DNA from 2 places in the Brevibacillus sp. WF146 genome. Region 2 is predicted to be linked to the other one. Evidence: riboswitches for the same ligand, from Rfam matches in the RefSeq annotation. Region 2 holds a riboswitch; the other holds the start of a gene.
What was found. Region 2 has a riboswitch for S-adenosylmethionine ahead of A6764_RS04490 (2,3-diketo-5-methylthiopentyl-1-phosphate enolase). Riboswitches for the same ligand answer to the same signal wherever they lie in the genome.
Positions count from the first base shown of each region.

Region 1: it holds a riboswitch for S-adenosylmethionine, as region 2 does, so the genes downstream of both, A6764_RS08630 (homoserine dehydrogenase) here and A6764_RS04490 (2,3-diketo-5-methylthiopentyl-1-phosphate enolase) in region 2, are expected to answer to the same signal.

Region 1 is NZ_CP109943.1:1,751,781-1,755,959, reverse strand. Features, by position in the region: gene A6764_RS08635 (glycerol-3-phosphate responsive antiterminator) at 1-240, opposite strand, end outside; gene A6764_RS08630 (homoserine dehydrogenase) at 327-1,619, opposite strand; SAM riboswitch class I at 1,709-1,818, opposite strand; SAM riboswitch class I at 1,905-2,012, opposite strand; partial or broken gene A6764_RS22375 (hypothetical protein) at 2,203-2,271, opposite strand; gene A6764_RS08620 (VOC family protein) at 2,758-3,111, shown strand; gene A6764_RS08615 (saccharopine dehydrogenase family protein) at 3,516-4,179, shown strand, end outside.
Region 2 is NZ_CP109943.1:934,281-938,459, reverse strand. Features, by position in the region: gene A6764_RS04500 (RNA polymerase sigma factor) at 1-395, opposite strand, end outside; gene A6764_RS04495 (hypothetical protein) at 529-1,326, shown strand; SAM riboswitch class I at 1,494-1,610, shown strand; gene A6764_RS04490 (2,3-diketo-5-methylthiopentyl-1-phosphate enolase) at 1,787-3,001, shown strand; gene A6764_RS04485 (2-hydroxy-3-keto-5-methylthiopentenyl-1-phosphate phosphatase) at 2,998-3,675, shown strand; gene A6764_RS04480 (methylthioribulose 1-phosphate dehydratase) at 3,672-4,179, shown strand, end outside.

The sequences.
Region 1 (4,179 bases), 820 kb from region 2:
GGCCGGCTTGATCTCCTGGCAGAGAAACAGCGCGCCGTGCTCGTCGTTTTTCAACCCCTGCACCAGATCGGCGTGCAGCCACAGCTTTTTTCCGTGCCGGCGCGCCAGGTCGGCGATGCTTTTCAGTTGACAGATATGGCTCTCCAGCAGAATGATCGTGTCGTACCGGCTTTCCAGGACGCGCTCAAACTCCTTCATGTGGCGAATGGCCGGCAGAATGGTTTGCGAACCCAGCATGATGTGTCCTCATCCCCTTGAAGAAGAAGTGCTCCGCTTCTATCATGCCAAAAAATCCCGGCGAATGCGATGGGGAGTTGGACGCTTGTTTACCAACCCACAGTCCCTTCGACGGCACCACGATCGTCGGCCGCCTCCAGCACGGGGTACAGCCGCGCCTGCAGGCCGAAGTCCCGTCCCAAGAGCTCCGCGTGCTCCTCCCTGAGTCCGGCGGCGAGCAAGCCCACGCGCAGGACGCTGCCCGGATCGTACTGGACGGTCAGCCTGCGGACGGCGACTCCCGCCCGTTCGAGGAACAGCAGCACCTGCTCCGGCGTCACGCGGGCCGCTGTCCCTTCCAGAAAACAGAAGTCGAGGCCGGATGAGAGCCGGCTGGACGGGACCGCCGTCGGCCGTTCCCGCCAGGCGGGATGAGGCGTAAACGGCTGGGTCAGCAAGAAGGCCAGATCCTCCACGACCGCGCTGGCTGTCGGCAGTTCGCCCGCCCCTTTGCCGGTGAACAAAAGGTCGCCGACGAGGCTGCCCTCCACCTGGACGGCATTGTACGCATCCCGGATGCGCGCCAGCGGATGCCCCAGCGGCACCAGCGTCGGCCGCACGGACAGGTGCAGACCGCCGTCTTCCCGGCGCGCTTGCGCCAGCAGTTTGATCCGGTACCCCAGCTCTTTCGCCAGCCGGATGTGGCCCTGCGAGAGGTCGGCAATCCCCTGCCGCTCGATGGCGGAGAGGGGCAGCGACTCGCCGAACACGAGCTGCGCCAGAATGTACAGCTTGTACAGGGCGTCCCAGCCTTCCACGTCGGAGCGCGGATCGGCCTCCGCATAGCCCAGCTCCTGCGCCTGCTTCAACACGTCCGCGTAGGGCAGCTGCGCCTCCTCCATCTGCGACAGGATGAAGTTGGTCGTTCCGTTGAGGATGCCGCGCACCTCCGTAATGTCGTTGGTCCTGAGGAACTGGCGCAGCACGCCGAGGATGGGAATCCCCCCGGCGACGCTGGCTTCGTAGGCGAGATGGACGCCGTGCCGGTTGGCCAGTTCCACCAGCTCCGCGCCGCGCTTGGCCAGCAGTTCCTTGTTGGCCGTCACCACATGGCAGCCCTTTTGGATCAGCGCCCGCACGTAGTCGTAGGTCGGCTCCACGCCGCCCATCACTTCCACGACGATGTCCACGTCGCTTTCCAGAACGTCGGCAAACCGCGTCGTCAACAGCGACGGCTCCACCTGCACGGCCCGCTGCTTCCGCGTGTCGCGCACCAGCGCCTTGACGATTTCGATGCGCCTGCCCAGCCGGGCCGACAGCTTCTCCTGCTGCGCGCGGATCGTCTTGACCACCCCGCCGCCTACCGTTCCCAATCCCAACAAGCCCACTTTTACCACGCTCATGTTTCTCCCACCCCGTTTTTGTCTTGTACAACACGAAAAAACCTTCTTCCGATTCGAAGAAGGCTTGTGTGCATTGCGCCCGAGCCTCCTTCTCATCTCTCAAGACACGCGTGTCTTGCAGGAATTGGCACCTTGTCACATACCGCGTGACGGTTGCCGGGCTTCATCGGGCCAGTCCCTCCACCTCTCTGGATAAGAAAGAAGTCCTATGAAGTTCAGGAACAGAAGAACGAAAAAGCCTTCTCCGACAAGAAGAAGGCCTGCATCCGTATCAAACGAACCCGCTTCTTATCTGTCAAGACCTCTGTCTTGCAGGAATTGGCACCTGGTCACGCACCTCGTGACGGTTGCCGGGCTTCATCGGGCCAGTCCCTCCGCCGCTCTGGATAAGAACAGTGTTTACCTGTTGGGTATCATTGTAAAGAATGCCAGGTTGTTCGTCAACAAGAATCTGGCAGACGGCGCCGCGTGCGGCACGCGCGAACGTCACAGCAGCATTCGAGATAGGCGTAACGTGCGGCGATTTCTCCCGTGCCAGCCGGCAAATGTCCGACGTGATCCGCGTTCCCCATCCTCTGTTTTGGTGGGCTGGCGAAGTGCCGATATTGCCGATCTCCACATAGCGCTCGTGAAAAATGTGAAACCCGGCCATCGACATGAGGTCGCCGGCAGGGGAAAACAAGCCGATATGAGGCGTTTCCGTCAGTTCTTCCTTTCGAAAGCTCACATACATGGAAGGTGAACGCGTGGAAAGGCAAGCCTTTCAGATAGGTTCCTACCAGACAAATCTCTTCGTTGTGTGTCTGCGCAAGCGCGATGCATCTGTCCGCCCGCACAAAGAGGTTGCTGTACAGGATGTACACTTCTTCCAAACACAAACGCTCCTGCAGGGCGGAAAGTTCCTGCCCTGTGATCGAACGGATCATGTCGTCTCCTCCGTGAAAAAGGGGGTTTCTTTGTTTCCTCTCTTTATTCTACTTTTTTGCGCGGCCGCAGGCACGTTTTCTTCTGGTTCGCTTCTTCAAGGGTCAGGTGGGTTAAGGTGGTTCCTATTTTCTTTATACGCAAAGAAAGAGGGGTTTCCCTTGGCGGCAGGGAATTGGATATGATTCCCTCTATTACGAAAGGAGTGCTCCTCATGGCACGTGTCGTCCTGTTCGAATTAAGCAGCCAAAACCCCGAGCGAGCCGTTCAGTTTTATTCCACCGTCTTCGGCTGGAACATCGCGGAGCCGCGGTGGGATTACTACGCGGTGACAACCGGCTCCGATGACCGTCCGGGCATCAACGGCGGCATTGACTTGGGGCCGCCTGACTATCCGCACGGCACCCGCATCATCATCGAGGTGGATTCGATCGAGGAGGCGATCGCCAAATCGGTGGAAAACGGGGCCAACATCGTCCGGGAACCAATGGATTTCGATGATTTTCACCTGGCCTATCTGGTCGATCCGACAGGGCTCGGATTCGGCTTGATTCAATACAAGTCCTGACCGGCGGCGCCGCCTCTCTAGTTCCCGGAGACCGGACCTTTCCTTTTGGGGTCCGGATTTTTTCTCCCCTGCCGAGCGCATGGGACGTCCGGGCAGATGAATACACATGTACTATCCCCGCGCGACACGGCTTGCTCGAACTTTTTCGTCCATGACTGGAAAAGGAGGTGACAGCACCCATGCGGTATCGCTGCCTTCCCCCTAAGCCCCCTCGCTTTTCCCCCCGTGTACACGAATGACCACTCGAACACAAGGAGGTTGTTCTCATGAACCTGCGCCCTCGGGAGCCGATTGACATGACTGCCCAAGTGTCGGTGCACCCCGCCGATATCGATCTTCATCTGCAAAAATGGCTGTTTCGAATGCGAAGATAGACCGTTGCCCACATACGGAAGGAGGACTCTATGCGAGTCGCAATAGTAGGTGTTGGCGGCGTTGGACAAGTGAGCGCCTGCGAAATCGTGAAGTCGCGTTACTTGGAAAAACTGGTGCTGGCCGACATTTCCATCGGTCCGGCGGAAGAACTGGCCGCCGAACTGCGCCGGGAAACCGACGTGGAGATTCAGGTGAAGCGGGTGGACGCCCGCGACGTGTCGAGCGTCCAGGCCATTCTGGGCGACATCGACGTACTGCTGCACATCGGTTTGCCCGAAAACAACTTCGAAGTGATGAAAGCGTGCTTGAACACGAAAACGCATTACATTGATACCGCCTCCAGCGGGCCGCAGTGGCTCCGCAAACAGTTGGCCTGGAACGACGCGTTCAAAGCGGCCGGCCTCTTGGGCATCATGGGCTTGGGGTGCGACCCCGGCTTTTCCAACATCGCGGCCCGGTACGCCGTCGATCAGTTGGACGAAGTGGATGCCATTCTGATCCGCGACGGCGACAATTCCGTCGTCGACTACGACGGTTTCTGCTCCTACTTCAGCCCGCAGACCGCCATCCAGGAGTGTCTCGCCAAGCCTAACTACTGGACCGCGGACAAAGGGGAACAGTATTTCCCGACGCCGTTCGCCAACAAGGAGGAGTTTGAATTCCCCGAACCGATCGGCTGGCTCGACTGCTACA
Region 2 (4,179 bases):
TAGCTGAGCTGTCCGCAATGCAGCAGGATCACCTGTTTTTGCTTCTCCGGCAGCCGGTCCAGGCACGTCCGCAGCGATGACCACGCCTCTTGGCTCAGCAGCGCCCGCACCGGGTCCGCCGCCGCCCCGTCCGGCTGTTCCGGGATCGTCTCCACCAATCGCCACGGACGCTTCTTCCGCCTCCGATGCCAGTCCACAAACGTGTGGTAGGCCGCCTTGAACAGCCAGGGGCGCACCTTTTCCCCCCGGTAGGCATCCAGGTATTGATACGCCCGGAAAAAGGTCTCCTGCGTCAGGTCTTCCGCCTGCACCCGGTCACCGGTCAATCGGCAGAGGTAGCGGTATATGTCGTTGACGTACAAGCGGTACACGTCTTCCAGTCCGACCTTTTCCACGGATTCACACCCTTTCACTCCTATCCACGCACATGGCGGGAAAAAGTTCCACCGCGCCGCAGCATTTTTTCAAAAGATTGAGGTTTATGGTAAAATAAGGGGTATTATAACACGGTGTCCAAGGAGCGATTTGATGGGTTATGGCATCGACCTGCTGGAGCACGTGCGGGCATTGGAGCAAAAAATTATACGGGAAGGACTGGACAACCCGCTGGAGTATATCCATTTCCGGTTTGCGAACAATAGCTTTCGCTACTGGAACACGCCGCCCGACCTGCACGTCTTTGCCGAGACCGGCTGCGACGGCATTCATTACGGCTTTCTGACCGATTTCGGCCGCATCACAGACCTGACAGAGGCGCCCATTGTCTGCGTCAGCCCGACGGACGACCCATCCTTGCGCATTATCGCACGCAATCTGGAAGATTTTTTCCGCCTGGTTGTGACGATCGAATCCGCAGGCGACCTTGGCAGTCTGGTGTCCGTCCGCACCCCACAGCAATGGGAACGGTATTGGGCCAATCTCGCAGAAAGTCGGCATGAGGAGTCAACAGACACGCAGTTACGAAACTACTTTCAGCGTCGCCAGACCGTTTTGCATCACATGCGGACAGACCTGGGCCTTGAACCGATTCCCGGCGTCATGCGGTATCTGAACGACCTGGAGAGCGAGCGCCGGTCCGCAGGCTGGATTCCGACCATCGACGGGTTGGGAGTCGTGCCAATTGACGGAAAGCCCGCTGCTGATTACGTGTTCCCGTTTGCCGGCACCAGCAGGGATCACATACCGCTGGACGACATACGCGCCTATCTGGCCGCCGCTCCGCCTGCACACCGATGCGCGTTTGTACGCGATGCCATCTTCTGGTGGGGGGTGGACGAAACGTCCGAACTGTGGCCGCTTCTCCAAAACGTGCACGTACAGCGCTGAACCGGCGCAAAGGCCGCGCTCAATACGGCCGGACGAACCCAGGCCGCGCACCCTGCCGGCTTTTCAACAGCGCCGCACATTTCCCCCAATCAAGGGTTGACTCCCTGAGAGGAACGTCATATCATGGGGGTATCTACCAAGCAAAACCGCATAGCGAACGATTCACACTCTTATCGCGAGCTGGCTGAGGGACTGGCCCTATGATGCCCGGCAACCGGCGCTTTCCAGGCAGGGAGGCGTAACGGTGCTAAATCCTGCGGAAATGTTTTTCCGAGAGATGAGAGGAGACGCTGACTGAACGACAACCGCCTCCCCTCCTCCATGGGGAGGTTTTTTGTTGGAACACAGCGGCCCCGTCGGCTCGCCCGCGGCACCTCCCCGGGGCAGCGCGGGCAATCGCCGGGACAGCGTGAAGGACCCGGCGGCCGGGAGGGCACAACAAAGGAGGATCATCCCATCCATGAACGAACAACGCATCCTCGTCACCTATCTGACACAAGCGAAAGACCTGCGAAAAAAAGCAGAGGGGATCGCCGTCGGGATGACCGTCGGCACCTGGACCGACCTGCCTGCCGCCAAACAGGCGGAACTGAAACCGTACCTGGGCGAAGCGGTGGACACCCAACCGCTGGAGACGCGGGAAAACGGGGAAACGCGCGGCCTGATCACCGTAAGCTATCCGGTGCGCAACTTTACCGCCGACATCCCGTCGCTGTTGACCGGCATCTTCGGCAAGCTCTCCATGGACGGCAAGATCAAGCTGATCGACGTGCAGTTCCCGGAAGCGTTCCTCAACGGCTTTCCCGGCCCCCGCTTCGGCATCGACGGCCTTCGCGAACGGCTCGGCGTGCATGACCGCCCGCTCCTGATGAGCATTTTCAAGTCCTGCCTGGGAATGCCGTTTGACGATCTGAAAGCCCAGTTCCGCGCCCAGGCGCTGGGCGGCGTGGACCTGGTCAAGGACGACGAAATCTTTTTCGCCGATGACCGCGCCCCGTTTCTGGAGCGGATCAAGGCGTTCAAGCAGATTGCCGCGGAAACGGAAGCACAGACCGGCAAACCCGTCCTCTATGCGGCCAATCTGACCGGTCCGGTGCACGAGTTGAACGAGCGGGCCAAGCGGGCGGTGGAGGCCGGCGCCGACTGCCTGCTGTTCAACGTGCTGGCGTTCGGCTTCGACGCTCTGCACCGCCTGGCAGCCGATCCGGACGTCAGCGTGCCGATCATGGCCCATCCGGCGCTGGCGGGCGCGTTCTACCCGTCGCCCGACTACGGCATCGCCACGCCGCTGCTCTTGGGCAAACTGATGCGGATCGCCGGCGCCGACCTGGTGCTCTTCCCGTCGCCGTACGGCAGCGTGGCCCTGGACAAAGCGGAAGCCCTGCGCCTGGCGGAGCATCTGACCGCTCCCCTGCACGGCATGCGGCGCGCCTTCCCGGTCCCGTCCGCGGGCATTCACCCCGGCCTGGTGCCGCAACTGTACGAAGATTTTGGACAGGATCAGGTGGTCAACGCCGGCGGCGGCATTCACGGCCATCCCGGCGGGGCGACGGCGGGCGGACGCGCGTTTGTGGCCGCCATCGAAGCGGTCGTCGCCGGACGCTCGCTCGCCGACGCGGCAGCCGAGTCGCCGGAACTGGCGGCAGCCCTGGAGAAATGGGGGAGCGGACGATGACCAGATCACTCGTGCTGTTCTGCGACTTTGACGGCACCATTACGGAAAAGGACAACATCGTCGCCATCATGCGCCGCTTTGCTCCCCCGGAGTGGGAGGCGCTGACGGAAAAGATCCTTTCCCAGCAGGTGAGCGTCCGCGAAGGCGTGGGCCAGCTGTTTCAGCTCCTCCCCTCCTCGCTCAGGCAGGAGATTGTCGACTTCATCGTGGGCGAAGCAGTGATCCGCCCCGGCTTTGCCGAATTCGTCCGCTTTTGCCGGGACGAAGGCATCGAGCTTTTGATCACCAGCGGCGGCATCGACTTTTTCGTGGAGCCGATCCTCGCCCCGTTTGAGCTGAACGTGCCCATCTACTGCAACGGCAGCGATTTCAGCGGCGAGCGCATCACCATCACCTGGCCGCACCGCTGCGACGAACACTGCGACAACGACTGCGGCATGTGCAAAACGACGATCATCCGGCGATACGATCCGGACCGCCACTTCCGCGTGGTCATCGGCGATTCCGTCACCGATCTGGCGGGTGCCAAGATTGCCGATTTCGTCATCGCCCGTTCGCTGCTCGCGCAAAAATGCGCTGAACTGGGCCTGCCGCATCGGACGTTTGCCACCTTCCACGACGTCATCGCCATTTTGCAGGATTTACGAACCCAACAGGAGGTCGGCTCACCATGACAGTCACACTGGAACAACGCGCAGACGCGTTTCGCCGGCTGGACGAAGCGAAGCTGACGTTTGCCCGCCGCGACTGGTTTCCCGGTACCAGCGGCAATCTCTCGATCAAGCTCTCCGACGATCCGCTGCAGTTTGCCGTGACGGCCAGCGGAAAAGACAAGACCAAGCTCTCCCCGGAAGACTACCTGGTGGTCGACGGGGAGTCCCGCCCGGTCGAACCGACAGCGCTCAAGCCCTCGGCGGAAACGCTGATCCACGCCGTGGTCTACAAGCGCATTCCGCAGGCGGGCGCCTGCTTCCACGTGCATACGGTGTGGAACAACCTCGTGTCCGAACTCTACTTCGGGCAGCGCGCCTTTTCCATTCAGGGGCAGGAACTGATCAAGGGACTGGGCATCTGGGAGGAAAACGCCTGCATTACCATTCCGATTGTCGAGAATTTTGCCCACATTCCGACACTGGCGGCCGCGATCGACAAAGTGATCACGCCCGATGTCCCCGGCG